Regions from separate parts of the Peribacillus sp. R9-11 genome, predicted to be linked through region 2. Evidence: riboswitches for the same ligand, from Rfam matches in the RefSeq annotation. Region 2 holds a riboswitch; the other holds the start of a gene.
The links. A riboswitch is a leader RNA that binds a small molecule or an ion and turns the genes downstream of it on or off. The one in region 2 is predicted to bind cobalamin.

Region 1: it holds a riboswitch for cobalamin, as region 2 does, so the genes downstream of both, RE409_RS05645 (ribonucleoside-diphosphate reductase subunit alpha) here and nikA (nickel ABC transporter substrate-binding protein) in region 2, are expected to answer to the same signal.

The regions. Positions count from the first base shown of each region.
Region 1 covers NZ_CP133763.1:1,164,334-1,180,734, reverse strand. Annotated here, with positions in the region: gene RE409_RS05665 (helix-turn-helix domain-containing protein) at 1-1,627, opposite strand, end outside; gene RE409_RS05660 (SulP family inorganic anion transporter) at 2,031-3,488, shown strand; gene RE409_RS05655 (hypothetical protein) at 3,571-3,717, shown strand; gene RE409_RS05650 (manganese-dependent inorganic pyrophosphatase) at 3,848-4,777, opposite strand; cobalamin riboswitch at 5,072-5,253, shown strand; gene RE409_RS05645 (ribonucleoside-diphosphate reductase subunit alpha) at 5,390-7,687, shown strand; gene RE409_RS05640 (ribonucleotide-diphosphate reductase subunit beta) at 7,727-8,779, shown strand; gene RE409_RS05635 (flavodoxin domain-containing protein) at 8,769-9,188, shown strand; gene RE409_RS05630 (hypothetical protein) at 9,329-9,496, shown strand; gene RE409_RS05625 (cold-shock protein) at 9,565-9,762, opposite strand; gene RE409_RS05620 (hypothetical protein) at 9,961-10,455, opposite strand; gene RE409_RS05615 (GNAT family N-acetyltransferase) at 10,570-11,055, shown strand; gene modB (molybdate ABC transporter permease subunit) at 11,017-11,670, opposite strand; gene RE409_RS05605 (type 2 periplasmic-binding domain-containing protein) at 11,667-12,041, opposite strand; gene spx (transcriptional regulator Spx) at 12,192-12,587, shown strand; gene RE409_RS05595 (ATP-binding protein) at 12,658-12,924, opposite strand; gene spx (transcriptional regulator Spx) at 12,979-13,398, shown strand; gene RE409_RS05585 (HAMP domain-containing sensor histidine kinase) at 13,434-14,861, opposite strand; gene RE409_RS05580 (response regulator transcription factor) at 14,851-15,540, opposite strand; gene RE409_RS05575 (cation diffusion facilitator family transporter) at 15,838-16,401, opposite strand, start outside.
Region 2 covers NZ_CP133763.1:2,393,282-2,408,348, forward strand. Annotated here, with positions in the region: gene RE409_RS11680 (nucleoside transporter C-terminal domain-containing protein) at 1-15, shown strand, start outside; gene RE409_RS11685 (metal-sensitive transcriptional regulator) at 445-801, shown strand; gene copZ (copper chaperone CopZ) at 818-1,024, shown strand; gene RE409_RS11695 (heavy metal translocating P-type ATPase) at 1,129-3,516, shown strand; gene RE409_RS11700 (aspartyl-phosphate phosphatase Spo0E family protein) at 3,674-3,844, opposite strand; cobalamin riboswitch at 4,428-4,617, shown strand; gene nikA (nickel ABC transporter substrate-binding protein) at 4,772-6,403, shown strand; gene nikB (nickel ABC transporter permease) at 6,440-7,378, shown strand; gene nikC (nickel transporter permease) at 7,381-8,211, shown strand; gene RE409_RS11720 (ABC transporter ATP-binding protein) at 8,227-9,198, shown strand; gene nikE (nickel import ATP-binding protein NikE) at 9,218-10,012, shown strand; gene RE409_RS11730 (beta-propeller fold lactonase family protein) at 10,595-11,950, opposite strand; gene RE409_RS11735 (alkaline phosphatase D family protein) at 12,786-14,534, shown strand; gene RE409_RS11740 (twin-arginine translocase TatA/TatE family subunit) at 14,619-14,831, shown strand; gene tatC (twin-arginine translocase subunit TatC) at 15,054-15,067, shown strand, end outside.

The sequences.
Region 1 (16,401 bases), 1.2 Mb from region 2:
CTTTGTATTTAAGATACAGCTGTTCTTTCATATGATCCCATTCCGAGGCTTTTTCTGCTTCTCTCTCGATCAGGTTCGAATGGGAAAGTAAAGATTCCTCTTCCAGTTTTAATGCAGCAATCCGGTGTGGCCGATATAAATCTATGTTCATTAGCGTCGCGTATTCCACTATTTTAGCCTTATCCTCTATCTTCTCTTCAAACAGTTTAGTTATATAACTGTCCTTCACCTGCTCTTTAGTTTCTATGATCAGTTTTTGTTTGATGAACTGAATGGCATATACATTTAGCGCATGTCCAATTGTTAAATTCGTAACCTCATCCACAGCATTCTTATTTGTGATGATCGCTAAATAGCCTAATAATTCCCCACTTCCTATTACAGGCCAAAAACCAATAGCAGTAGAATCCTTTTTAAAATCTCCGAGCCATATTCCCCGTTTTTCCTTACCAATTTTCGCTTTCTCTTTCTCAATAAGACTATATATATCGGGAAGTGAATATTCATCCTCGTTTTCTAGATGAATAGAGATGTACCTGAAGAATCTATCAAAAAGAATGATTGAACAGGACAACAACCCGCTGAGGGTATCCGTGATGACATCAAAATCTTCCCCGTACAATGTCTCTTTGACCAGTTCCTGTTGATAGCCCATAATCTTTTGTAACCGCTGCTTTAAATGAATTTCATTTAAATATAATCTAGCGTTTTCAAATAATGCGGCCACATGGTTTGATAAAAATTTTAGAAGCTCAAGGTCCCCCACTGTGAATGCGCCCATTGTCTTATTGGCTAAATGAATCATTCCCACAGTCTTAAGATTTACCACCAACGGAACCGACAACTGAAAGCCACCCGATTTTTCAAAAAATGGAAAGTATGTACTTAATTCATTCTCTCCTATAACCCTAATATTTTCTTCCAGTTTAGGAGAGCCTATCAAAGGGCTTTGCAAATAAAAACAGTTTTCCGATTCATCGAACAAATAGATGGAGGCGTCCTCTGCCATCGTACCTTGGCATGATAGCTCTAGCACCTTTTGCACTAACTCTTCCATCGATGAACCCGGGGTCACATTTTCATTGACCCATCTTATGCTGCTTAACTTTCGTTTCTCAAATTCCTTCTCCTTTGCAAGCTGCATAGCAACTGCGACATCTTTTCCAAATTCAACAAAAATTTGCTCAACTTCAGAAATTAAAGGAACGAAATTATGAAAACCAATAATACAGAACCCATAGCTGATTCCATCATCTTTTAAAGGTACAGTAAACCAGGTTGAAATTCTTTCATTTTTCATTAACTTATAAAATTTGCAATTGAGGCTGCTTTCTTCTTTCCTAATATCCCATCCTTCTTCGAGAATCTCCGGAGAGCATTCACTTAGATGAATTGGAAAGGAATCTGCAAAATGCGGCGAACCTCCTTTCCAGACTTTTGGATATAAGATATCATCTTCTCTTAAAACGATTGCCACGAAATCCCATGAAAACTCCAGTTGAAATGATTCTACCGTAAAATCTAATGTTTCTTGAATTGTATCGAATTTCACTAAATTTCTTGCAGTCAATCTTAAATGCGTTTCAATTTTTTCTACTAATTTCGTTCTCTTCTCACTTTTATTCATAGGAGCATCCCCTGTTCTTATCCATTGTTGAAGAATAACCCACAGTAAATACAGAAAAATCAGTATATTAATAGTAACATATCGCAAAAGGTAAACAGAAGTCTTTGGAAATTCAAACATTTAAACCCAATGATTCATACCTCACCAAAGTCGAAAAAATGCCCTAGATCCCCTATCAAGCATGTGACAGCTATACCCCTTATCAATACATTTCACTTAAAGTATTTCTTCCCCTTCTGTGAGACATCCAGACTTTTTGTCTCAAAAGTAAAAAGCTAATCAATGAATAGCCCATATTTAGTGGTTTCTATTATCCATAGATAGAATGAATAAGCCATGCTATAATTTATTGCGTTAATAAAGCAAATTAAAACACATATATAATGAAAAAAGGAGTGTTTCTTTGAATACATCTATATTAAAACAGGAGTGGTTCGGCAACGTTCGCGGAGATGTTCTTTCCGGTATTGTCGTGGCACTGGCACTGATTCCTGAAGCAATTGCCTTTTCCATTATTGCCGGGGTCGACCCAATGGTAGGGTTATATGCCTCTTTCTGTATCGCCATCGTCATCTCTTTTGTCGGCGGAAGACCAGGTATGATTTCAGCCGCTACTGGGGCAATGGCGCTAGTCATGGTTGATCTTGTAAAAGATCATGGCTTGAACTATTTACTTGCAGCAACAATTTTAACTGGTATACTGCAAGTTTTACTAGGGGTCTTCAAAATTGGAAAGTTAATGAAGTTTATCCCAAAGCCTGTTATGACTGGTTTTGTGAATTCTCTAGCCATTTTGATTTTCACTGCCCAACTTACTCATTTCGTGGGTGAAACGTGGATTATGTATGTCATGACGGCAGTTTCACTTGCAATCATCTATCTTTTTCCACGCATCACCAAAATCATTCCTTCACCACTGGTCGCTATCATATTCATGACTATTGTAGCAGTTACAACAGGGGCCACTATGCGTACTGTTGGGGATATGGGGCAATTGACCGAGGCACTTCCAATGTTCATGCTTCCAGATATTCCTTTTACATTTGAAACATTGGCTATCATTTTTCCTTATTCCATAGCACTTGCATTTGTCGGGTTGCTTGAATCATTATTGACGGCTCAAATTGTCGATGAGATGACCGATACAGATAGCAACAAAAATAGGGAAGCCAAAGGCCAGGGCATTGCAAATATTATCGCCGGGTGTTTCGGCGGTATGGCAGGATGCGCAATGATTGGTCAATCTGGAATTAACATTAAGTCTGGCGGCAGAGGTCGGCTTTCAACATTTGTTGCCGGGGCTTTTTTGATGGTTTTAATCGTGATACTGAATGACGTCCTTATTAAAATTCCAATGGCAGCCCTTGTTGCAGTCATGATTATGGTTTCAATAGGAACATTCGACTGGTCTTCCTTGAAGAGGCTCAGACTAGCTCCTAAGACGGATGCAGCTGTGATGATTGTAACTGTCATCATTGTTCTTTATACGCATGATTTATCAAAAGGCGTATTTGCCGGCGTTCTCTTGAGCATGATTTTCTTCTCGGCTAAAATTTCTAAAGTGTCGGTTGAAAAAGCAGAGGACATTCAGGCTAAGAAAATTATTTATCGTATAACCGGACAATTATTTTTCGCCTCGGTTCAGGACTTTGTTTCCAAGTTCGATGTAAATGAAAAGGCTGATTCTATCACCATTGATTTTTCCCATTCAAAAATATGGGATGCTTCTGCAGTCGGCGCAGTTGATAAGGTTGTCCTTAAATATCGGCTACATGGTAAATCTGTTCAGGTGCTTGGTCTCGATCATGAAAGTTCCCAATTGCTTGAAAAGCTCGCCACTTATGATAGTAAAATATCTTAAGTTTAAATTTTGCTGAATAGAAACTTTTTAAACCGACAAAATAGATAACATGAAATATATCTAGATGGAAGGAGCAAAAAGTATGATATCCGAGCAGGATTATACGGCAGCAAACCTGTCACAAGATTTACTGAATGAACTAAGAAGCTTTGAAAGCAAGCTAGGCCAAGACGCAAATAAAGAACTAATTATTATCGCCTATGAAAAAGAGAAGGAAGCTTTGAATTAAAAAAAAGACTCAAACGTCATTTAAATGGCTTGTTTGAGTCCTTTTTTATAGACATGATTGAAATTTGTTGACCCTCACAATATTACATAAAAAGGGTGCTCGAAGTATTCAGAGCACCCTTTTCACATCTTTATTTACTGAATATGTCCGTTAAAACCGGCACGATTTGTTTTTTACGTGATACAACGCCTTCTAAGACGGCAATGTTGTTGCTCAATGTAACGTTATAAGCTTTTTCAACTGCTTCCGTTGATTTCCCAAGAGCCAAGGCAACAGAATCATTTGTTAAAATATCCGTTACAACGAATAAGAATAAATCTAATTCTTTCGTAGCAATAACAGCTTCAATAGCTGCTTCTAATTCAGCTTGTTTGGCAAGAACTTCGTTCGGATCCACAGCATTGACTTGAGCAATCTCCACTTTCGCAGTTCCCATAGAGAATTCTTTTGCATCAAGAGTAATTAGCTGGGCAATTGTTTTGTCGCTCAGGTCAGCGCCTGCTTTTAACATTTCTAAGCCATATGTTTCAGCATTTACTCCGGCAATCTCCGCTAATTCCATTGCTGCTGCAACATCTTGCTCTGTGCAGGTTGGAGATTTGAACAATAAAGAATCGGAAATGATGGCAGATAGCATTAGACCTGCGATTGCTTTAGGCACTTCAATACCGTTTTCTTTATAGATTTTATTTAAAATAGTTGCCGTGCAGCCAACTGGTTCTGCGCGGTAATATAAAGGATCACTTGTTTCAAAGTTAGCGATACGGTGGTGGTCGATAACTTCTAAAACACGGACTTGGTCAATGTCTTCTGCACTTTGCTGGCGTTCGTTGTGATCAACTAAAATCACACCATCCGCTTCCCCTGCCACTTTTTCTACAAGACGAGGAGCTTCGAATTTGAATTGGTCTAATGCATATTGAGTTTCACCATTCACTTCACCAAGACGAACAGGTTCAGCATTGATACCTAGTTGTTTTTTCAGATCCGCATAAGCGATAGCTGAACAAATTGTGTCTGTATCTGGGTTTTTATGTCCAAAAACTAATACTTTTTCCAAGATTATTTCTCCTTTTTAATAAATATTTTTCCGGGAACCCCCATCTTTACAATAAGGGAGAGCCACCTTTACTATACACTTTATTTTAACATAAAATCTCTTACATTCAGCGTTTGAATTTCCCATTTCCCTATTAATTCTTTCACTCTTTTTCCCTCTCCCCTCACTTTGTCAATAGATAAGGATTGGTTTTTATCAAATATATTAGTTGAATTATCGTCTCATATGGATTACGATAATATAAGCAGAAATACTAGATATTGATATTAAAAACAACACACATAACTATATATAGAATTATTTGTAATCCAAGGTGCCAGTGATGGCTGAAAAGGGAATCCGGTGTAAACCCGGAACTGTCCCCGCAACTGTAAATGTGACGAAATGAGAAAACCACTGTATATCTCTTTATACGGGAAGAACTCAAAGTAGGATGATCATGAGTCAGGAGACCTGCCTGGATTTTTCACGTTTCTTATTCTTCGGGGATTGAGATGATGAAACGATAGTATAACGGCTATTTTTTCATGGCTCTTTTATTCTATCGTTTGATCCGCTCAATTTATTGGGCGGATTTTTTTATTTAATGGAAGTTTACAAGGAGGATTATTCATGACTCAAACATATAACTCTACTATAGTGAAAAATGACACAGAAACAAGTTCTATCCAGCTTGAGATGTTATCCAAGGAATTCGAAGGCCGGCTAGATATGGAAAAGTTCAAAAAGCGTTTTACAAAATGGCTAGATCGTAAAAGTGACTCAACAGAAGAACAAACTTCAAAAAAACTGATCCAGCTTGCTCTCGAAAGTGTAGACATAGATGCTCCAGATTGGACGTTTGTTGCTGCGGCAGAACTTTTGAATACGATGTACAGGGATGCACAAGCGAATCGCGGTTATGAGGGCGTGAGCTACGGACCGTTCTATGAATTAATCGCAGGACTCTCTCAACAGCAAGAGGGGGAACGCTACCCGATTTATAAACCCGAACTACTCGACTCTTACTCCAAAGAAGAAATTGAAGAATTAGGCTTAGTGATCGATCCGGAAAAAGATAAACTATTTTCTTATATCGGTATCTACTTATTAAACGACCGCTACCTAGCCCGTCCGAAAAAAGACAAGGTCTACGAACTGCCTCAGGAGCGCTTCATGATCATCGCTATGGAAATTATGAGAATGGAAAAAACAGAACACCGCCTGCAACTTGTCAAAGAGGCATACTGGGCGATGTCCAATCTGTATATGACCGTCGCGACACCTACCCTATCAAACGCAGGAAAAACTCACGGTCAGTTAAGTTCATGCTTTATTGACGCGATTGAAGATTCTATTGATGGCATTTATCTATCCAACTACGATGCCGCTAAAGTATCTAAATTCGGCGGTGGTGTAGGACTTTATGTCGGTAAAATCCGCTCACTTGGTTCTGATATCCGTGGTTTTTCTGGAAACAGTTCAGGCACGACCCCTTGGATCCGTTTGTTTAACCAGACTGCTGTCAGCGTCGATCAATTGGGCCAGCGTAAAGGGGCAATCGCGATTTATTTGGATGCCTGGCATAAAGATATCATGAGTTTCCTTGACTTAAAGACACAAAACGGTGATGACCGGTTGAAAGCTCATGATATTTTTACAGGTGTATGTATTCCTGATCTGTTCATGGAAGCCGTACGCGATCGGAAAGAATGGTATCTTTTCGACCCACATACCGTAAAGCAAACCCTTGGATTCTCACTCGAAGATTTTTATGACGAGAAAAAAGGCGAAGGAAGCTTCAGAAATCATTACGCTCACGCTGTGGAGGCTGCGGAAAATGGCACACTTCCTAGCTATAGCTTTGAAAAAATCAACGCGATGGACATTATGAAGAGCATTATGATTTCTCAGCTAGAAGAAGGCGTACCGTATATGTTCTACCGTGATGAAGTGAACCGTAAGAATCCTAATAAACATAAAGGAATGATTTATTGTTCCAACCTTTGCACAGAGATTGCTCAAAACTTAAGCCCTTCAACGATCACGGATGAATACGAAACTGAAGATGGCGATGTAGTTGTAGTTCGTAAAAGCGGCGATTTCGTTGTATGTAACCTTTCTTCCATTAACCTGCCTCGCGCGGTAAGTAGCGATGTATTAGAAAGATTGATTCCGATTCAGATCCGCATGCTCGATAACGTCATTGATGTGAACAGTCTTCCGGTCAAGCAAGCATCCATCTCAAACAAGCGTTACCGGGCAATTGGCTTAGGAACATTTGGATGGCATCATTTACTTGCCACCCAGAATATATATTGGGAATCAGATGAGGCCGTTCAATATGCTGATACTTTATACGAAAAAATTGCTTACTTAACAATCAAAGCGTCTAATGAATTGGCTAAGGAAAAAGGAACGTACCCATATTTTGAAGGATCTGATTGGCATACAGGCCAATATTTCGAACTTCGTGACTATACCGATGAAAAATGGATAGATTTAAAAGAAAATGTGCAGCTACACGGTACCCGTAATGGATATTTAATGGCCATTGCACCTAATTCATCAACGGCTAAAATCGGTAACTCCACTGATGGAATCGATCCCTTATATGAAATTGAATTTTATGAAGAAAAGAAAAACTTCAAATTCAAAGTGACAGCACCCGGATTGACGCCTAATACGTATGAGTATTATAAAAAAACACGATTTAACTTGGACCAACTGGAAAGCATCAGACAAAATGCAGCCCGTCAGCGTCATATTGACCAAGCTATCAGCTTTAACCTGTATGTCCACAACACAATCAAGGCTAAAGTTCTATTGGATATCCATTTAACAGCATGGGAAAGCGGATTGAAATCAACATATTATGTTCGTTCCACTTCATCTGAATATGATAATGCCTGCGAAAGTTGCTCAAGTTAACGATCAAATCAGTAATCTATTTTTAAAGGAGTTTTACGAATGACCAATCATATCAAAAAAATCCGGATGCTCGAACCTACGCATCCAACTAAAGCAACGGGCGTATTCAAAGGGGAAGCTTCAGGCTTTCTCCTTTGGAACGATATTCAGTATGAAAAATTCTATGATACGTATACACAACTCATAAATAACTTTTGGAAGCCTTCGAGCGTGAACATGATTCAGGATAAAAAGCAGTGGGGCGAATTAGATGAAGATATCCAGGATGCTTTCCTTGATATCCTTACAATGATTGCAGGAATGGACAGCCTTCAAACGCCGACTTTAGTGGAAATCCTTCGTTACATCAAAGACCCGGCAGCAAAAGCGATCCTGGCCAACATGGCCCAGCAGGAATCTATTCATAATGAATCTTATTCCTATATCCTTGCTTCCTTGATTCCGGTAGGCAAGCAAAAACAACTTTTCGACCGCATTAAAGAACACCCGGAAGTGATAAAGCGAAATCAACCGATTGTGGATGCCTATCAAACGTTTGTGGACGATCCTAGTCCTCAACACTTATTTGAAGCACTCATCCATTCCACGAACCTCGAAGGTATTTATTTCTACCTGGCATTCGCCTTCTATTACAACTTAGGGCGTCAAAACCTAATGACTGGTTCGGCTACAATGATTTCCTATATACATCGCGATGAAATGGTTCACTTCGATTTCATCGGAATGCTCGTACAAATCTTGATGTATGAATACCCGGAGTTAAATAATGAAGAAAACACGAAGTTCATCTATACAACGATTGAAAGAGCAGTTGAACTTGAAAAAGAATGGTCTGAGTATATGCTTGAGGATATACAAACCAAAGCAGATCTCGACTTGGAAGAATTCAACGAGTACATCGAGTACATCGCCAACAAACGACTGCGTATGCTAGGACTTGAAAACTTGTATCAAGAGTATAGTGAGAACCCGATGCCATGGATTAAAACATTCGACGACGAATCTATTGGCCTCACCAAAACTGATTTCTTTGAACAAAAATCAAGAACATACAGTCAAGTAAATGCTAGCAATGGGTTCGATGAGCTATAAAATTGCAATTGTCTATCATTCGGCGGGCGGCAATACAAAAGCACTAGCTGAAGCCCTTGCTTCCCTTTTGCCAGAAGCAGAACTTTTTCGAACTAGCGAATTTGATACCGGTATATTGCCAGAATATGATGCATTGATCATCGGTACCTATACATGGGGTAATGGAGAGCTTCCTGCCAAAACAGCTGCCTTTTATGCGGAACTAGAGCAATTACCGATTTCTCATCTAAAGACAGGCGTCTTCGGGACAGGAGAAACCAATTACAATCATTTTTGCGGAGCGGTCGATCATTTTCGGGACATGCTATTTGCAAAGAGCCAGTTATTGGTGACTTTAAAAATCGAACAAATGTATCAAGAATCAGACTTGCCAAGACTTCAAAAGTTCACCTCTTTATTTAGGAACTGAATGAAAGGGATATGCGATTATGCATATCCCTTTCATTCGTTAATTAGTAAAAAACAGAATCCTGATTATGAAAATCATTTAATCCCTGCATCATACTAAGGATAATAATGGTATATAATGAAGAAAAAAGGAGAAACCCTATGGCTGATACTATCGCTCAGTTACTCCCCATACTTTTTATGCTATTGTTTGCAGTAATCTTAATATTTTTAGTAATTAACCTGTCCCAGCATTTTAATCGTTCTAAACGGATCGAAGAAAAATTGGATAAATTACTTAAGGAAATAGCCAACAGAAAAGGGGATTAAAAATTTTTTCTTTTCAGAGGAAAAATAAAAAGACTCCAGAATCGGAGTCTTTTTTTATAAGCGTTCAATTATTTTTGAACGTTAGCTGCTTGTGGTCCACGAGCGCCTTGCTCGATTTCGAAAGAAACTTCTTGGCCTTCTTCAAGAGTTTTGAAGCCTTCGCCTTGGATAGCTGAGAAATGTACGAATACATCGTCTTGGCCTTCAACTTCGATGAAACCGAAACCTTTTTCTGCGTTAAACCATTTTACTTTACCTTGTACCATGATAGTTCCTCCTGTGTTTGGAAAAATCCATTTTATTACTATTTTTGGTTCTGGATAATGTTTCAAGAGGAATCCTATAACGGTAAATCCATCTATCAAACTTATTCCGAACAAAAATAATTACTTATATTATATCATGTAAAATCAAAAAAAAACAAGATTATCGCTGTAATTCCAACGACAAATTATCCTAAAATTCTACATTTTTCTCTTCTTGCTTTGGCGGAAACCTTCGTCCAGTAAATAGCGCTCTGCCTCAATCGGGCTCTCGAAACACTCCTCCAAATTCGATCCAGAGTATACGTTCCAGAGTTGATCTTCTCTTACAAGCGAAAGCTCCTGCTTTTCAAGTCCAATCCATGTTCCTTCCAACCTAGCGAACTCGTTTACTTCTTCTTCTTCGATTTCAATCGGAGGTTCGGATAGATAAGCTATGCTTTTTTGAATCAAATCTTTTAATTCCTCTTCAGTATAGTCACGTATATTGATAAATCCTTTACGGTCAGTTTCTTTCTTTCTCATATGCCCTGCGTATACGAATCCATTTCCATTTGGATGCAGGTGCTGAACGACGATCTTTTTCTCTTGGACACTTTCTAGATAGTGGAAATTCACACGGCCCAGTGAAACATCTTTCCTCTGTAATTCAGGAAAAGTTTCAATAATGCTCAATTTTTCTTCAAATGTTAACAAATTTCTTCCTCATTTCATTAGTTCATATTGTTTGTCGATTATAACATAGACTGATTAGAAACAATAATCTTCCTCGTCATCATCTATTATAATGTAACTAAAGGATGTGATTATTTGATAAAAAAAATTCAAGTTCTAGACTCTAATTATGGACAACAGCTTTTTATGCTTCAGAAAAAAGCCTATCAGATAGAAGCAGATATTATTGAATTTACCGATATTCCCCCATTATTAGAAACTTATGACCAATTTTTAAATTGTAATGAAACGTTTATCGGCTTTTTCAAGGCCGATACATTAGCTGGAGCAATATCCTATACAAAAGAAATTATGCATATGGAGATTTGCCGAATTGTCGTCCATCCAGATTATTTTCGACAAGGAATAGCAGAAACACTGCTGAATCATCTTCAATTTACTTGTAAATGGGAAAAACTATCCGTTTCTACCGGTAAAATGAACCTGCCTGCAAGAAAACTGTACGAAAAAAACGGCTTCACGCATACAAAAGATGTAGAAGCCGCACCTCATTTTTTTATTAGCCTATATGAAAAAAATCATTCATTTAATGAACGTCACGACAAAGAGCATGATGAATGAAATAGCAATGATTACACCGACCCATAGCCAGGCTAATGTCATATTTCCGGAGTCCATGGCGATATAAATAGCGGTAGGAATTGTCTGTGTCTGTCCGGGAATATTTCCGGCAAACATAAGCGTCGCCCCGAATTCACCCAAAGCCCGTGCAGAACTCAATATGGCACCTGTGACGATTGATTTAACCGCCAATGGAAGGGATACTAGCAGAAACAACTTCCACTCGCCTGCCCCATCAACTCTTGCTGCATTCTCGATTTCTTCATCTATACCTTCAAAACCTGTTTTAGCGGATTGGTACATAAGTGGAAAAGCGACAACGGTAGATGCAATAACCGCTGCCCACCATGTGAACATTAAGGGCTGATTAAAAACCCTTTCAATGAATTCACCCAGCTTTCCGTTTTTCCCAAAAATCACAATCAATAAAAAGCCGACGACAGAAGGAGGCAAAACAAGTGGTAATAAAAATGCGGTTTCCAATAGGATTTTTCCTCTGAATTGCTTTTTAGCCATTATTCGTGCAAGGAAAATTCCTAAAATAAAAACAATGATACCTGCGAGTCCCGCTACCTGGATCGATAGTCTGACTGGTGACCAAAAATCTGCTGTCATGATACTATCCACACATCCTTAGAAAAAACGAGCGTATCTTGGACTGTGTTCGTTACTTGCATTGAATCGAACGATTCCATCACATATTGCCCGGCTTTAACAATTTTTGGTGTGTTGCTCGTAGCTGTCTTCTCTGCTTTCGACTTATTATCTTCATCCTTATGTAATGCCATTATGGTTTTATTGCCTATAAAATCAATGCAGTCGTTAATGATCCAATCATTCACTATGCAATTAAATGGAGATTCATCCGCTGAATTAAACAAATTAACCGGTGTAACATTGAAAATTTGCTGCTGTTGCCGCACTAAAGAATCAAAATTATATGGCAGCGTACTATCATTGTTTTCTTTATTAAAGGCAGATTGCATTTCATTTTCTCCCTTTCTTTTCAAAATAACTTTTAAGTTTATTTTTCTTGACATATTGCTGACACAAAGAAACGTTAAAGTAAGAGTATCACAAAAACAAAAATAATTTCATTCCATAAACTTTTAACACTTTGAAGGAGTCGATTTTAAATGGTAACAATTTATACTACTCCAAGCAGTTTAGCCTGTCGTAAAGCAAAAGCTTGGCTTAAGAAAAACGAAATTTCCTACAATGAACGTAATTTATATTCACAACCTCTTTCTATAGAAGAAATTAAAGAGATTTTACGTAAAACAGAAGGCGGTACAGATGAAATCATCTCAACCCGTTCTAAAAAATTCAATAGCTTAAATATCGATATAAATAATACACCACTTAATGATCTTTGTAAGCTTATTCAAGATAACCCGGATTTACTTCGCCGACCAATCATTTTCGACCATAAGAACTTGCATGCCGGTTATAACGAAGAAGAAATGGGGCGCTTCCTTCCTAGAAAAGTACGTCATATTCAATTATGGCGTGCAATCAGCCAATTGGCTTAATCAACCATCCTACATTCAGTTGCATAATAAGAGGGTTGTCCATTAAAGCGGACAACCCTTTTTTCTATATCTAATTTGATTTCTCTACAATAATTGTAAACGTCGTCCCTTGTTCATTACTTTCTTTCAGCACAAGATCTCCCTTTTGCGCTTTGGCAAGCATCTTGCTGAATGGCAGCCCTAAACCTAAACCACGTATCTTCAGCTTTTTGTTTTCACCTCGATAAAATGGTTCGAACACATACTGTTGTTCATGTACAGGAATTAAAATAACTTTTAAGTTTATTTTCTTGACATATTGCTGACACAAAGAAACGTTAAAGTAAGAGTATAACAAATACAAAAATAATTCATTCCATAAACTTTAACACTTTGAAGGAGTCGATTTTAAATGGTAACAATTTATACTACTCCAAGCAGTTTAGCCTGTCGTAAAGCAAAAGCTTGGCTTAAGAAAAACGAAATTCCCTACAATGAACGTAATTTATATTCACAACCGCTTTCTATAGAAGAAATTAAAGAGGTTTTACGTAAAACAGAAGGCGGTACAGATGAAATCATCTCAGCCCGTTCTAAAAAATTCAGTAGCTTAAATATCGATATAAATAATACACCATTAAATGATCTTTGTAAGCTTATTCAAGATAACCCGGATTTACTTCGCCGACCAATTATTTTTGACCATAAGAATTTACATGCCGGTTATAACGAAGAAGAAATGGGACGCTTCCTTCCTAGAAATGTACGTCATGTTCAATTATGGCGCGCAATCAGCCAACTGGATTATCAACCATCCCACATCGGTGCTTAATTAGAGGGTTGTCCATTAAAGCGGACAACCCTTTTTTATATCTGATTTGCTTTCTCTACAATAATTGTAAACGTCGTCCCTTGTTCATTACTTTCTTTCAGCACAAGATCTCCCTTTTGCGCTTTGGCAAGCATCTTGCTGAATGGCAGTCCTAATCCTAAACCACGTATCTTCAGCTTTTTGTCTTCACCTCGATAAAACGGTTCGAATACATACTGTTGTTCATGTACAGGAATTCCTCGGCCACTGTCCTGCACATCAATACATATCCTATTGTCTTCCTTCTCATAAAGATTAATCTCTAGTTTCCCTATGCCATCAAGTGAATGCCTGGCATTATTTAAAAGGTTAATGACAATTTGCTGCATCCGCAAGGAATCAATTTGGCCAAAAATAGGTTCTTCAGGAACCTTTATGTCCAGATTAAACTCTTGATCATCCTGGGTGACTTGCCAACGATAGGCGATTTCCTGGATGAATGTATTAATATTTTCTTTTTGCACTCGAATTTTAAAGGCACCTGCCGAAATAGCATTATAATTAAGCAAATCCTCTATCATTCCTTGCAAGCGTTGTGTTTCCTTTAAGGAAATATCCAAGAATTCCTTACTTTGCTCTCCGGTAACAACATCATCCTTAACTGCTTGGATTAGTCCGCTAATGGAAGTAACCGGCGTTTTCAAATCATGGGTGACACCGGCAAGCAATTCCGCCCTTAATTTTTCCATGACCTTTAAACGATTGGTCATTTCCTTAAATGACTCTATTAGTTCATAAATTTCTTCTTCCCTTATTTCCTCTTCCTCTTTGAAATGGATGTCATAGTTGCCCTCACGAACCTGAACAGCAGCGTTAGCGACGTCTTGGATTGGCCTCGAAATCTGTCTCGAAAGTAGATAAATGACTCCTGTGCCCAGCACGAGGAGGCCTCCAATCATGATTGCCAACAAGCCATGGTCCTGGTTGATTTCTTTTAATGCCCCTTCTTCCTGGGCAATGACTACCCACCCCTTAGTCTCATCATTAAAGGTAATAGGAGATTTGACGACATATACTTTGTTGTCCGAAATTTTGACCTTCTGAATTAATTCAGCATTTTTCATAATAACGTTAGGAAGCTTATTTTCATCTGCATCGATATATAATTGAGGCATCGTATAAATGATGCTGCCATCGGGATCGACGATATAGATAATTGGCTGCTGGTTCAAGTGAAGGATTTTTTCCCTTTCCTCAACGATTTCCGAAAGGATAGGCCCAACGACAATCTGGCCATTTGCCTTTATCGCACGGTCAGATGTTTCATCAGCTAAGTACTTAAGGAGGCTTAACCTATATTCTAATGCGGTTTTTTCCATCCACCACAATGAAAAAATAGATAATAATACCAATCCCGAAATCAGGGTCAATACGTATCTCTTCGTCCAATAGCGCTGCAAAGTGGTTCTTTTTCTAGTTTTCATAGACACTAAATTGATACCCCAATCCACGCAATGTTTTAATTTCCCCTTCACAAGAAGGCCATGAATCGATTGCCTTTCTTATTCGTTTGATCGCCAGGTCCACGGCGCGGTCACTTCCATCATAATCCATGCCCCATACTTGATCGAGTAGCTGCTCTCTAGTAAAAATCTGATTCGGATGCTTAGCGAAAAAAATGAGCAGCGACAAATCACGAGGCGTCAAGTTTATCTCTTCCCCTTTTAATTTCACCATATAGGATTGATCATCAATGGATAAACTACCAAACTGATGTATATGATTTTCTTCACCAACAATCGTCGAGGATCTTCTTAAAACGGCATGTACCCTGGCCACGACTTCATCGGCAACAAAAGGTTTAGAGATATAATCATCTGCGCCTGACTTAAATCCAGATAATCGGTAATCAACATCGTTCAGCGCAGTCAACATAATAACCGGGCACATATCGTTCTCCCGAATTTCCTTCAAGATGTCCCAACCTTCCTTACCAGGTAGCATTACATCAAGTAGCACAAGGTCTGGGTTCGTTTCTTCAAAAATAGGAACAGCCTTTAGCCCATCATATACTTGGACTACATCAAAACCCTCACGCTCTAAATATGCTTTCAATACCATAGAAATGGCAATTTCATCTTCAACGACAAGAATTTTCTTCATTAAGGGATTCCTCCTTCCTGAATTATAGTGGAATCATTTTGCATTCGCCAACCATTCAAGTCAGCAAGGCATTTTTTCTCCATCATACCCTTTTAATGTGTCAGGATTATGTTCGCAGTAAAATTCGCGGATGCTTTTTCTACATAGTATTTCTATTACCTCTGCTCCTCTTCCTTTTTTTTAAACGTTCTCTCTAGTCTAACACTGAGAAATAAAATTGTTGCTTGTGCTTTCTGAGGATTTCCCTTTTACTAACACCTTAAAGAGGTTGGCTCTGACACTTGAGCCAACCTCTTTTCAATTACATGTCTCGTGGGGATTTGGACAGCCCACTTCCTGTCTTTCCACTTGAATTGTACTGTGTTCAATACCAAATTGATCATGAAGAAGCTTTTGCGCTTCTGCTAAAACTGTATCGTGATTGCCGTTTTCATCAATAACAGCATGACAGCTCATCGTCAAAAACCCAGATGTAATCGTCCAGATATGGAGATCATGGACATCGGACACATTCGGCAATTCTTTCAATGAAGTTTTCACTTCTTCCATATCTACTTGATCGGGTGTCCCCTCCATCAAGATATGGAAAGAATCCCTCACTACTCTAAAGCCGCTGATAATAATTAAAATCGCTACAACAACACTTGCAATCGGGTCTGCGATTCCCCAATCGAAGAAATAAATCAAGAGTGCTGCCGCAATTGCACCCACTGAACCAAGCATATCGCCAATTACATGTAAAAAGGCACTCCGTACATTCAAGTTATCGTCTTTATCTCCGCTCATTAAAATCCATGCTGCAATGATATTCACCAGTAAGCCAATGATTGAAATCATTAACATTCCTAGACTTTGCACCTC
Region 2 (15,067 bases):
TTATTTGTTTGGTAATCAATAAAAAACAATGACTTTTTCGTGTAATCAGCTAAAGGGTAAGGAGTAAGTCCACTCTTTATTTGAAAACAAATATATCTATTAATTTCGGTGTGTTAACTACAATTTTAAAACAGACAACGAACTTGCAGGTGAAAAATAGAAACCCGTTGAACTTAATCGGGATTATGCCAGTCTAGTGTGGTAGGACCTAAAAACACTCATTTCTCCGGAGATGAGTGTTTTTATTTGCATCGCTAAAAGACTCAGTTAGTTCAACCTTTTGTTTAGCTTCACATGGGGTATTTTGTGTGTGGTTTTGTTAAACAGATTTCTAAGGAATAGATATCCTTCAAAAGCAAAGAATAAAGAAATATTGACACATAAGCTTCTCTCTTTACATAGGATAGGGGGGTATGGTATTATGATTTTAAGGAGGGGTGAGAGATGGATAAAAAAATAAATGAGCAAGGTTCGTTCATTGAAGATGAAAATGGCGAATGCTGTATTACCTCTTCCCACGGCCGAAAAAGTCATCACTCTGAAGTAGTGAAAAAGAATTTAACGACCCGCTTAAATCGTATCGAAGGTCAAATTCGAGGTATTAAGGGTCTTATCGAAAAAGATACTTATTGTGATGATGTTATTACCCAGATAGCTGCGACACAAAGTGCCATGAATAGTGTGGCAAAGATTTTATTAGAAGGTCATTTAAGAAATTGTGTAGTAGACCGACTGAATGATGGGGATACCGAGGTCATTGACGAAGTGCTAGTAACGATACAAAAATTAATGAAAAAATAAAGGAGAAGTGATTAGGGTGGAAAACGTAACATTGAAGGTAACTGGAATGTCATGTGGTCATTGTGTGAATGCAGTTGAAGGGAATGTAGGAAAGCTTTCGGGTGTAGAAAGTGTAAAAGTACATTTAGACGCAGGAAAAGTAGATGTTGCGTTTGATAATGAAAAAGTATCACTTGAAAAAATAAAAGAAACCATTGATGATCAAGGCTACGATGTTGAATAAGGAATAAGGGTGCTTTTAAAGCACTTCTTTTTTACAATATATTATACCCCATGGTGGTATAAAGGGGCGGGGATAAAGTGAGCAAACATATAAAAGAAACAAGTATGCAAATTTCAGGAATGACCTGCGCGGCCTGTGCAACACGAATTGAAAAAGGGTTAAATAGAATGGAAGGTGTTGAAGAGGCCACTGTTAATTTGGCCCTTGAAAAATCAGTCATTACTTATGATACAGAAAAGTTAAGCACCCAGGACTTTGAAAAGAAAATTCAAGATCTTGGCTATGATGTGGTAAAAGAGAAAAAAGAGTTTACCATTACGGGAATGACCTGCGCGGCCTGTGCAACACGAATTGAAAAAGGGCTAAATAAGATGGATGGAGTATCCAAGGCCAATGTAAACCTAGCACTTGAAAACGCGACCGTTGAATATGATCCTTCTGAAGCTTCCCCAATTGATATTATTCAACGAGTTGAAAAGTTGGGCTACGGGGCGATCATCAAGGATGATAACAAGGAATCGGTGGATTTTCGCCAGAAAGAAATTCAAAAACAAAAGAGAAAATTTATTTTTGCCGTAATTTTGTCATTCCCGTTGTTATGGGCGATGGTAAGTCATTTTAGTTTTACTTCGTTTATTTATATGCCGGATTTCCTCATGAACCCATGGGTGCAAATGGCGTTCGCAACGCCTGTGCAATTCATCATTGGTAAGCAATTCTATGTAGGGGCATATAAGGCTTTGAAAAACAAAAGTGCGAATATGGATGTTTTAGTTGCAATGGGAACGTCCGCTGCCTATTTTTATAGTGTCTATCAATCGATCATCGCCATTGGAGTCCACCACCATACTGCACAACTATATTTTGAAACTAGTGCCATCCTTATCACCCTCATTCTTTTAGGGAAGCTCTTTGAAGCAAAAGCAAAAGGACGTTCATCAGAAGCCATTAAAAAATTGATGGGACTTCAGGCCAAAACAGCCTTGGTGCTGAGGAATGGTGAAGAGCGCGAAATACCTCTAGAAGAAGTCATTGTTGGAGATACAGTTTTGGTGAAGCCAGGTGAAAAAATCCCGGTGGATGGAGAGGTCGTCGAAGGGAACTCTGCCGTCGATGAATCCATGTTAACAGGAGAAAGCATTCCAGTAGATAAAAGCATGGGAGATACTGTGATTGGTTCAACCCTGAATAAAAATGGTTTTCTCAAAATGAAGGCCACGAAAATCGGCAGAGATACCGCTCTTTCGCAAATCATCAAGGTGGTAGAAGACGCTCAAGGGTCTAAAGCTCCAATTCAAAGGCTCGCTGACCAAATTTCTGGTGTTTTCGTACCCATTGTTGTCGGAATCGCCCTTTTAACTTTTCTCGTATGGATAATCTGGGTTAATCCTGGTGAATTTACACCAGCTTTTGAAGCGATGATTGCGGTACTTGTAATAGCTTGCCCGTGTGCTTTAGGTTTGGCTACCCCAACATCAATCATGGCTGGGTCAGGGCGTGCCGCAGAGTTCGGTATTTTATTTAAAGGCGGTGAACACCTGGAAACTACTCACCATATTGATACGGTTATTTTAGACAAAACGGGAACTGTTACTAATGGTACACCAGTGTTAACCGATGTCCTCATCGAAAATGGAATGGGTGAACAACACTTTTTATCTCTTATCGGGGCCGCTGAAAAACAATCTGAACACCCACTTGCACAATCAATTGTTCAAGGAATTCAAGAAAGAAAAATATCACTTGGATTGGTTCAGGAGTTCGAAGCTATTCCAGGTTACGGGGTAAAAGCTGTAGTGGATCAAAAAGTGTTACTGGTGGGAACACGGAAATTAATGAATCAAAATAACGTGGATATTACAAAAGCACTACCGGCCATGGAAGACCTTGAAGGGCAAGGTAAAACCGCGATGCTGGCTAGCATTGATGGTGAATATGCAGGTCTTATTGCTGTGGCAGATACCATAAAAGACACTTCTCAAACAGCCATAAAAAGGTTAAAAGAGATGGATATTCAGGTCATCATGATAACGGGTGATAATCAAAGGACTGCTCATGCCATAGGAAACAAAGTTGGCATTGACCAGGTCATTGCGGAAGTACTTCCTGAAGGGAAAGCGGAAGAAGTGAAAAAACTTCAAGCAGCTGGAAAGAAAGTGGCTATGGTTGGAGATGGAATCAATGATGCACCAGCACTTGCCCTAGCTGATATTGGTATGGCTATCGGGACGGGGACAGACGTGGCCATGGAAGCTGCGGATATTACTTTAATTCGTGGGGATTTAAACAGCATTGCAGATGCTATTCACATGAGTAGAAAAACCATGCGAAATATTAAACAAAACCTGTTCTGGGCCTTTGCCTATAACGTAATAGGAATACCGATTGCGGCTATTGGGCTACTTGCCCCTTGGTTAGCAGGTGCTGCCATGGCATTTAGTTCTGTATCCGTTGTAATAAATGCACTTCGACTGCAAAGGGTAAAGCTTTAAAGATAAAATTAATATTTTGGAGAAGCATTGGTACTCGTATCAATGCTTTTTTTAGTCTCTGTTAAATAGTTCTGTTGATATTTATAGTTGCTTGTTTTCCACTAATTTGACTTACAAGACACAGCATACTTACTTAGTGGAGAAGCACCCTTACATCTTATTGAAGGCCTATTGGAGTTAGCGACTCCTGTTCATGCAAAAGTATATTCAAGAGTTTATCAAGTTCTTGGCTCAAATGTAATGTTTTTGGTGAGGTGAATCCATGTTTCAAGGCTGTATTTATTAATTCTTTCCTCATTGTCTCTATTTTATTATGTAGCAGTTCCATACTTTCCAACGAAAATCCCCTCAAAACCTTTCCTTTATTGTAGTATATTTATTATTACATAAATTAGGATGATTTTAAATATTATAGTAAGTATTTACTTATTAAAAGTAAACAAATTCTGGCGGGAGCAATACAAATCTTCCTCACTATCATTCGATATATGTAATTACAGATAACTATTCATATAAAATTATTACTTCCATACATAACGAGCCGTTAAAAAACATCAGGACTTTAATTTGATATAGCATAAATTTGCAATAAAGAATATAATTTGTATTAGGTAAACTTTTTTTGATTTTATTTTCATATAGTGAATATCTCCATTTTGAGAGAGTTGTATTCGTAAAACTGTATAATTTAGGAGAATTTAATATTTGTTGAATTTTAAAGAGAACCTGTTTATTCTCCTTTTTACTAACTGTATTTCGTTTATTGCTAGATGGATAGGATTAGTAGCTAGGTTTATCAAAAATTACTTAGAGATGAAACTAATAAAGTGTTAAGAAGTAACAAATGGTTTCGACAAAATAATTTTAGGATAGACAAGCTCTATTATTTACTATGAAGATGAGGGAAAATTTCATATAGTATTGGAATGGGTATATTCGTTTAAAAGCGAATATTTAAAAGGGAAGCCGGTGCAAAATCCGGCACGGTCCCGCCGCTGTAATGGTGAGTCCTATGCAAGAAAGTCACTGGATAATATCCGGGAAGACGCATGGAGATGATGAACCTAAGTCAGAAAACCTGCCCGTTCTAAAAATGCTGTTAAACCTACGGGAGATAGGGAGGTGTTAGAGTGCTAGAAGACGAATTTGTTCTTAAACTATAAGCATTTCTGACCGTTAAATCTGGTTGGAAATGCTTTTTTATATTTCGTAATTTTTCAAATAGATAAAATTCCATAATTGAAGGTGAGAAAACATGTTTTTAAAACGGTCTAATTTATTCCATTCTTTTGTTGGACTACTAGTAATTTTCACAATTTTTGTTACTGGTTGCAGCAACACAACAATAGATCAAGAAAATACATCAAATAAAGATAAACAAAAAGTTGTTACTTTTTCATGGCCTGGGGATATAGGTGACTTAAATCCACACACATATTTTCCGAATGAGTTTTTTTCCCAGGCTATGGTATATGAATCCCTAGTTTATTACGGTGAAGGCGGAGAAATTAAGCCTTGGCTTGCAGAGAGCTGGGATATATCGAAAGATGGAAAAGAATATGTATTCCATCTGAGGAAAGATGTTAAATTTTCCGATGGTTCCCTCTTTAATGCTGCAATCGTTAAGAAAAACTTTGATACCATTTTAGATAATCGCAAACAACATGAATGGGTGGAATTAATTAACCAAATCAAAGGTACTGAAATAATAGATGAATATACATTTAAACTTATTTTGAACAACGCGTATTATCCAACTCTGCAAGAACTAACTTACATTAGACCGCTGAGATTTGTAGGAGAAGCTGCTTTTCCTGACAGTCAAAACACATTTAAGGACGGACTCAAGTCTCCGATTGGCACAGGACCGTGGGTATTGAGCGAATATAAGAAAAATGAGTTTGCAGTTTTTAAAAGGAATGAACAGTATTGGGGTACTAAACCTAAAGTAGATAAGGTGGTTGTTAAAGTCATTACTGACGGTGAGTCAAGAGTATTAGCTTTTGAGAAAAAAGAACTCGACTTTATTTTTGGAAACGGGGTCATAAGCCAAGATTCATTCCAATTTTTGAAGAATTCAGGGCAATATGAAACCAAATTGTCAGAACCTACAGCTACAAGAACGCTTCTTCTTAATTCAAACAGAGAAGCGACTAAAGACCTTAAAGTTCGGTTAGCTCTCCAACATGCTTTTAATAAACAGGCTGTTATTGATAAGATCTTTTATGGTATGGAAAAAAAGGCTGATACTTTGTTTCCACCTACTTTGCCATACACGAAAATTAATATAAAGCCATATGAATATGATGCAGAAAAAGCAAAACAGTTATTGGATGAAGCCGGATGGAAACAAGTGAAGGGGAAACCATTTAGAGAAAAAGACGGAAAAGAATTGCAATTGGAATTACTGTTTAATAGTACAGACAACATCCAAAAGTCAATCGCAGAATTTACCCAAGGTGATTTTAGAAAGCTAGGAATAGATGTTAAGTTGACTAGTCAAGAAACTAATACTTTTTGGACAAATGCATTTCAAGGTGAATTTGATTTATTATTTACATCTACTTGGGCTGTACCATTTGATCCACATTCCTATTTAGCTTCTATGACGACAAATACGGAAAATGGTGGTCCAGATTATAACGCTCAATTAGGGTTGCCAGTAAAAAAAGAAATAGACCAGAAAATTAAGAAAGTATTATTAACTACAGACGAAGAAGAGAGAAAAATACTGTATTCAGAAATATTAACGACATTGCACGAACAAGCAATTTATTTACCGATATCTTATCAGTCTAATATAGCAGTGTATCAAAAAAACATTAGTGGAGTAGATTTTTTACCTCAAGAAGCTGAGGTCCCTTTAACTTCAATTGACGTTAATTGAAGTGGGGATACTTAAAAACAACTTAAGGAGTGCTACATGAGTTGGTTTATTTTTAAACGTCTCACAAGTTTAATTCCAATTTTATTAGGAATTTCGCTCATCACTTTTATCTTGCTTCACTTAATTCCTGGAGATCCGGCAGTAGCTTACTTAAGGGCGTCACATATACCTCCTACGGATGAGACAGTGGCAGCCCTTCGAGTTGAGCTTGGATTAAACAAGCCTTTATATGTCCAGTATTTTGAGTGGCTGGGAAAAGTGTTGCAATTGGATTTAGGGATGTCTTATGTGTCCAATAACTCTGTATGGGAAGAAATTGTGGTACATTTCTTCCCAACAGTTCAATTAACAATTGCTTCGCTTATCTTTATTGTTTTTATTAGTTTACCCTTAGGAATGATTTCTGCTATTTACAAGGGGAAATTTGTTGATCAGTTTAGCAGAATACTAGCCTTTGTAAGTGTCTCTATGCCAACCTTTTGGCTTGGCTTTCTCTTGATCTATTTTTTATCAGTAAAGTTAGATTTATTTCCTGTATTGGGAAGGGGGACTTTGGCTCATCTAGTGCTTCCTTCCTTGACATTGGCTTTTGCGTATATAGGTACGTATATGCGATTGCTTCGGGCTAGCATGCTGGGAAATTTGAATGAGCCATTTGTTGTTTATGCTAGAGCGAGAGGGTTGCGCCAAAGACTAATCGTTATCAGGCATGTCTTAAAAAAGTCCTTACTACCTGTGGTAACTGGACTTGGCATGAGCTTCGGTAACATGCTAAGCGGAGCGGTTATTGTTGAAACAATTTTTGCTTGGCCCGGCATGGGACAGTTATTTGTCACATCTATATTAAATCAAGATTATCCGATGATTCAGGGGTGTGTATTATTTATGGGCGTGATCTTTGTGGTCTGTAATCTTCTTGTGGATCTTACATATTCTTTCCTGGATCCTCGTATACGCTGGGAGGGAGAGAAATAAGAGTGGTGCAAAACGTGAAACGAAAGCTGATGACACATAAGCTCATGATGATCAGCATCATGATTATTTCCTTCCTGACAGTATTGGCTCTTTTTGCTCCTTTTTTGGCTCCTAATGATCCGAACTTGATTGATATCGTTCAGAAGCTGCAAGGGCCCTCCTCTCAGTTTCCATTGGGGACTGATCATTTAGGGAGATGTATTTTGTCCCGATTAATCTATGGAACACGAACCTCGTTGGGAACAGCCTTCCTTGTCATGGGATTAATGATGATTATTAGTATCCCACTTGGTATTTATGCAGGCTTTATAGGGGGGAAGGTTGATTATCTCTTCATGAGAATGTGTGACATACTCATGGCATTCCCAAGCTTTCTTCTGTCCCTTGCTTTAGTCGGAATTTTAGGACCGAGTCTTGGCAATCTGATTTTGGCGATGGTGCTTGTCCAATGGGTTTTTTATGCACGCGTCATTCGAGGTATGGTACTTAGTGTAAAGGAGCAAAACTTTGTCTTAGCAGCCAAAATATGCGGGACACCAAGGAGTAGCATTATCATCAAACATATCTTACCTGCCATCATCTCTCAAGTTGTTGTATTAATCTTTATGGACATCGGAGGAGTTATTTTGGCAATTTCTGGTCTCTCTTTTCTAGGTCTTGGCATACAGCCTCCAGATGCAGAGTGGGGAATGATGATCAATGATAGTAAGCCATTTTTTAGAGAAACCCCTTCATTGATGCTGTACCCTGGGATGATGATCTTCATCGTTGTGATTGCTTTTAACTTGTTTGGCGAAGCTTTGAGGGATGCTCTAGACCTAAAAAAGGAATAGAAGGGAGGATGGAAGATGGGACAAGACCCCATTCTAACTGTAGACAAATTGAATGTTATTGTAACGACACCGTATGGAGTGACTCAAACTGTCCATGATGTTAGTTTTAAGCTGGAGGCTGGGAAAGTGTTGGGCCTTGTCGGAGAAAGTGGATCAGGGAAAACGATGACATGCATGTCTTTGTTAAATCTTTTACCTGAAAAGGCAAAGGTGGTACAAGGGAGTATCAAGTTTAAAAATATTGATCTTTTAAATGTTTCCACAGAAGACTTAAGGAAAGTACGGGGTAGTGAGATCGCTATGATTATGCAAAACCCTATGATCGCCTTTAATCCTGTGAGGACGATAGGGCGGCATTTTATTGAAACACTTAGAACTCATTTGCCCATAACGAAGCAGCAAGCGCGGAAAATGGCTGTGGAGTATTTAGAAAAAACGGACCTGCCTAATCCAGAGAATGTCTTGAAGCAATATCCGTTTCAGCTAAGCGGCGGGATGCTGCAACGGGTTATGATTGCGATTACCATGTCTTTAAGTCCATCTATCATCATTGCTGATGAGCCGACGACTGCACTTGATTCGACAAACCAACTCCAGGTTTTGAAACAGTTGGATAAGTTAAGGAAAGAATACAATACATGCATTTTATTAGTATCACATGATTTAGGGGTGATTGCTCAGTTAGCTGACGAAGTAGCTGTAATGTATGGCGGCTATATCGTTGAGAAAGCACCAGTGTTGAAGTTGTTAAATCGCCCAATGCACCCGTATACCAAAGTCTTGTTAGAATCCAGACTTGGATTAACAAGAAGAAAGATAAAGATTGAAAAACGTGCCAGCGTTTCGCGCCCCAATTTAATAAATAGTGAAAAAACATGCCCTTTTTTAGAACGATGTGAGGACGCAGATTATACATGTTCTAGTTATAATCTTGAATTTAAAGAGTATGAAAAAGACCATCTAGTACGATGTGTAAAATCAAGATAAAGAGTTAGGTGGATGAAGAGTGAGCTTGCTTGAGTTGAAAGGAATAAAGAAAACATACTTGTTGGGGAACCCTATTTTTGGGAAGCGTAAATCTGTTGAAGCCATTAAGAGCATCTCTCTAACTATGGAAGAAGGAGTATGTTTAGGCCTTGTTGGAGAAAGTGGATCTGGAAAGAGTACCCTGGGCAAAATTATTCTGGGACTGGAAAAGCCGGATCAGGGAGAGGTATGGTTTCAGGGGAAGAGCCTTTATTGTTTAAAGGCAAAAGAATTAAAGGAGTTACGGCGAAATCTGCAAGTTGTCTTTCAAGATTGTTATAGCGCTGTTAACCCAAGACTAACGGTAGGGGAGATCATTGCTGAGCCGTTAAGAAATTACGAAAGGCTTACGTCTGTTCAAGAGAAAAAGAAAGTACAGGAGCTTTTGGAGATCGTTGGGTTATGCCCGGAAGATATTCGTAAATACCCACACCAGTTCAGTGGAGGACAGCTACAAAGAATCAATATCGCAAGAGCGATTGCCTTAAAGCCAAAGTTAATTATTCTTGATGAGGCTGTAAGTGCTTTAGATGTTCTTGTTCAAGTACAAATATTAAATCTTTTGGCACAATTAAAAGAAGAGTTTCAACTTTCATATCTCTTTATTTCCCATGATTTACAGGCAGTCAATTACATCGCAGACCGTCTAGCGGTAATGTACAATGGTGAGGTTGTTGAATGGTTAGATGATTTGGAACAAATTGAACGATTAAAACATCCTGTTTCAAAAAAGTTATTGTCATCTGTGCTGCCTCCATATCCGGGAATATTGTGATGCGTTAATTATAGGTTTGTGATGTGGGAAATTAGGTTAGTAACGGAATATCTGAAAAATCAAGTGTTTAAGCTCCGGTGTAAAGCCATTCCATCTCTTATACTGGTACATCTATATGGGATTCCGTTCTCCGTTGTTTTTATCAATAATATAAGTGCCGATTTATTCTTTAATGGGGTCTAAAGTGAAAAACGCGATAGCGTATAATATCTGTGTTTTGTCGGCAGAATCTATCACCATCAAGTTAAAATTTTATGAAGACTATAAACCAGTACCTTATTCGAATAAAACAAAGCCACCTATCATTAGAAGGTGGCTAGAATTTTTTAGAGTTTTCTCCAATAATAAGTAACCACTATTAACAATCTTTATTCAAAAACAACAGCTTATTCGGTTTGGTATAACGGTACTTCATTAAAAACGTTCAGCAATATACTGTTCAGCTTTTTTTCAGTCTTTATATAAGGGGTCTCGGCAGTTTTTTTGCGGAAAAAATGCGCTAAGCAAATTCTAGAATAAAAAAGTGACATTTATTATACTTTAGGACCATTTTTTATGAAACAAAACTATTTTTCAACGTAATTATTCCTCAAAAACCTTTTTGCCTAAAACAAACCAGACATTATTGACGCCTTGTCCATTTATATCACCGGCCTGCTTATCTTTCACAAAGTAATAAAGTGGATGCCCTTTATAAGTTGTTTGCTTTTGTCCGTCATCTCTTATGATAGTATTAAACTCTTTTTTGTTGAATCCTTTAGCGGAGAAAATGTTATCTGCATGGAAAGGTGGCCAAATTTCACTACATTGACCTTTGCAATTACTGACGGTAGAATCATCTTTTGTGAAATAATAAAGGGTCATTCCTTCTTGGTCTGCTAAATATGTCCCTACTTTGTCTGATCTTAGCCTTTTAAGCTTGTACTTTTTTGACTCATCCTGAATTATATCCGTGATGGAGAAGGTCTTAACATTCACACGTGCAATAGAGAGATCCCGATTTAATACATAAGCCCGGTCCCCGTCGTGGCTAAAGACAATTGCTTGTCTTGGTTCATTGAAACCGTCAATTGTTTTAACTGCGCGGTGATCAGCGACATTGATTACGTCAATCGTATTGTCAGCTTTATTACTTGCAAAAAGGAGCTTGTTATCAGGCGAAAGAGAAGCACCATATGGCTCACGACCCACTTTGATTTCACTCTTTATATTGCCGTCAAGTGTATCAACTGCGGAAATGCTGTTGCGTCCGCTGTTCGCGGCATACAATGTACCTCCATCAGCAGTGATCGAAATTCCGCGAATCATAGAGAAACCTGATATTTCACGAATGATTTTCTGTGTTGGGGCATCAACGATGGATACTTTATCTCCTTGAAAGTTCGTGACAAAGATGTATTTTCCATCTGGAGAGACTTTTATGCCTTGTCTTGGTTGGGCGAAACCGGTAATGACGGCCATCGGTTTTCGTTTTTCCAAATCCACGACAGTGACAGAATTGTGTGCTTGATTGTTCACATACAATATCTTTCCATCAGGGCTGACAGCAGTCCCGAATGCACCTGGACCAACGACGACTTCATCTTTCAAGGTGAAGTTTTTTGTGCTGTAAAAACGAAGCGTACCGAGCGTGCTGTCTGAGACGACAAACTCGGAGCCGCCATCAATAAACACGATGTTTCTCGGTGAACCAAAGCCGTCGATCTTTTTGCGCAGCTTACCTTTTGTAAGATCATAGACTAGGACGGATTGTTCACGGCTATCTGAGACAACTGCTATTTGCTCATCCGGACTTACGGCAAGGGAATTGTTGGTGATGTGGGTGTCAAAGCCTGTCTCTGACACTGGAATTTTACTTTTAGTAGAAGAAGCACCAATTACATTTGGTAGAATAACCACAGAAAGTAAGGCTATAATCCATACACTTATAAACTTCATTTTTTTCAACATTTCTTCACCCCGTGAAATTATTTTCTTGTTAAATGTTAAAATACGATTCTTTAAGCCTTAAGCCAGATTGATAAGCAGGAGAATTAAATATATGTCAATTTGCAGCAGATTCTTAACCACCTTCCTTCGAAATTTTTTAATCGAGCTGTAATTTTGCTCCCTTTACTATAAATAAACGTATAGAGGAGGATATTGGTTTGATTATTATTAAAAAATTTATGATTCATGTTTAGAGTGAATTGTATTGGATCCAGTTTAATTGCGATTTTGATATGTTGATAGACTCTTTCAGGAAACGTTTTCTTCTACACTTATCTGGAAGGGGAAAATAAAGTCACGTACATTTGACCTAAAAATGATATGTGAGCCTGCAATTCTGGACATGGACTTAAGTTAATGTCATTAAGCGAAATAAAGAAAAGCAGAAAGCTCAGATTTTGTCGTTTGGGGTGCGAAAATGATTTGCAGATCGAGGGGAATGAAACTTCAAAGACGACAGTATCCTTCGGTTTTTGAGATACGATTATCACATAATATGAAGTATTAATAGATGCAACCTAATCGAACTGAAACCTATTTGTAACGATTAAATAAAGGATTTATAAAGAAAATTAGGAAAAAAGACTGTCAACTTATCTAGAATATTATGGGAATTGATTAATGAATGGTTAAGTCATACTGTTTTTTTGTTTATGGGGTTCCAAAGTCCCGTATCTAAATACCTGATTTAAAAATTAGTGATTTACATTCCTTAATATGTCTTTTAAAAAGTCCCCCTATACTAAAACCAGATTCAAAGAATTATATAGGAGGGGAAAGATCAATGAAGAATGAAAAAGCTATGGATGAATTGATTAAGAATTGGAGCGAAGAAAGCTTAGGCAAAAATATGGACCGCCGGAATTTTATCCAGGGAGCGAGTAAGCTTGCCGGACTTTCATTGGGTCTTGCCCTTGCGCAATCAATGGGAGGGATTGAGGTAAATGCTGCCCCAAAATTCAGCGATTATCCATTTACTCTTGGTGTATCATCTGGTGATCCACTCTCAGATAGTGTTGTTTTATGGACAAGGTTGGCTCCAGATCCGTTGAATGGCGGGGGAATGCCTCATGAAGCTGTTTCAGTTAAATGGGAAATTGCAAAGGATGAGCATTTTAGAAAAATTATAAAGAATGGCAAGGAAATAGCCAGGCCAGAACTGGGTCACTCTGTCCATGTGGAAGTAAGCGGGTTAAAACCTGACAAGGTTTATTTTTACCGTTTTAAAAGTGGAGGGGAAGTAAGCCAGACAGGGAAAACGAAAACACTTCCGTTATTAGGTTCCAGTGTTTCTAGTCTGACATTCGCTTTTGTTTCATGCCAACAATTTGAACATGGCTATTATACAGCATATAAACATTTGGCAAAAGAAGATCTTGATCTTGTCTTTCACCTTGGCGATTACATATATGAGTACGGTCCAAATGAATATGTTTCATCTACGGGTAATGTCCGTGTACATAACAGTCCGGAGATTATTACACTTGAGGACTATCGAAACAGATACGCTCAATACCGTTCTGATATACATTTAAAAGCAGCGCATGCTGCATTCCCATGGGTCGTGACATGGGATGACCATGAAGTTGAAAACAACTATGCAAATGTAATTCCGGAAAAGGGACAATCAGTGGAGGCATTTATCAAACGCAGGGCAGCTGCTTATCAGGCTTACTACGAGCATATGCCACTTCGTAAATCGTCATTGCCAAAGGGGGCTGATATGCGTTTATACCGGAATTTCTCATATGGTGACCTGGCTTCTTTCTTTGTACTTGATTCACGGCAATACCGTGATGATCAGGCAAACGGCGATGGTAGCTCACCGCAAACGCCAGAGTCTCTTGATCCGAAGCGTTCATTACTCGGACCAGAGCAGGAGCAGTGGCTAACTGAGAATCTTTCGAATTCAAAAACAAAGTGGAATGTGCTTCCTCAGCAGATATTCTTTGCACAGCGGAATTATGGAACACCTACTGCTCCAAAATATAGTATGGATTCTTGGGATGGTTATCCGGCTGCACGCGACCGTTTGATAGATGTAGTAAAAAGCAAAAACATTGAAAATCTGGTCGTATTGACCGGTGATGTACATGCTAGCTGGGCTTCCAATTTGAAAACTGATTTCAATGATCCAAACTCAAAGACTTTCGGTGTGGAATTTGTCGGTACATCCATCACATCTGGTGGAAACGGGGCAGACAAACGAGCAGATACTGACAAAATATTAAGCCAAAATCCACATATTAAATTCTTCAATGATTACCGTGGGTACGTCCGATGCAAGGTAACACCAGAGCAATGGAGGGCGGATTACCGTGTGGTTCCATTCGTAACAGAGCCTGGGGCAGATATTTCAACAAGAGCATCCTTTGTTTTTGATAAAGATCAAGCTGGACTCAGAAAAGTATCATCAGCCATAGTCGCTGAAGGTGTCCAAAAAACTAATGAAGTCGAAGAAGATCGTACGCGCGCCCATAATCGTGCACATGAAAAACAAAGGATGAACAAGCGGGGGAAAGTCACTAATTAATAGTTATCCAGAGTGATACTTGAAGGTTAATAATAGTTAATATATATAAAATGGAAAAGTATCTAAAAAGGAGTGGGTCTGAGAATGCTTTCAAATATCGGAATTCCTGGGTTGGTCATCGTGCTTGTTATTGCTCTAATCATTTTTGGACCCTCCAAGCTGCCGGAAATCGGTCGGGCTTTTGGACGCACTTTATCAGAATTCAAAGGTGCAACCAAAGGATTAGTATCTGATTCAGATAAAGAGGAAGAAAAAGAGAATAAGTCTGAAGTGAGAGCTGTTAAAAAAGAGGGATAAATAGGAATGATGAGATAGCGGGCGGGGAGACTCGTCTGCTTCTTTGTATGTCGTCAATATTGTAATAGTTGTTGCCAATAAGTTCAAAAGAAATTCAGACTAGACGGAGCTTAAATAGTATTTCCGTGTTTTTTTTTTCTTCAAGCTATATTATAAAATACTTGCCACCACTCGGGGGGCTATTGGTTTGTACGCAAAGTGACCAAAAAAGGAGGAGCAAATATGGAAAGCAAGGA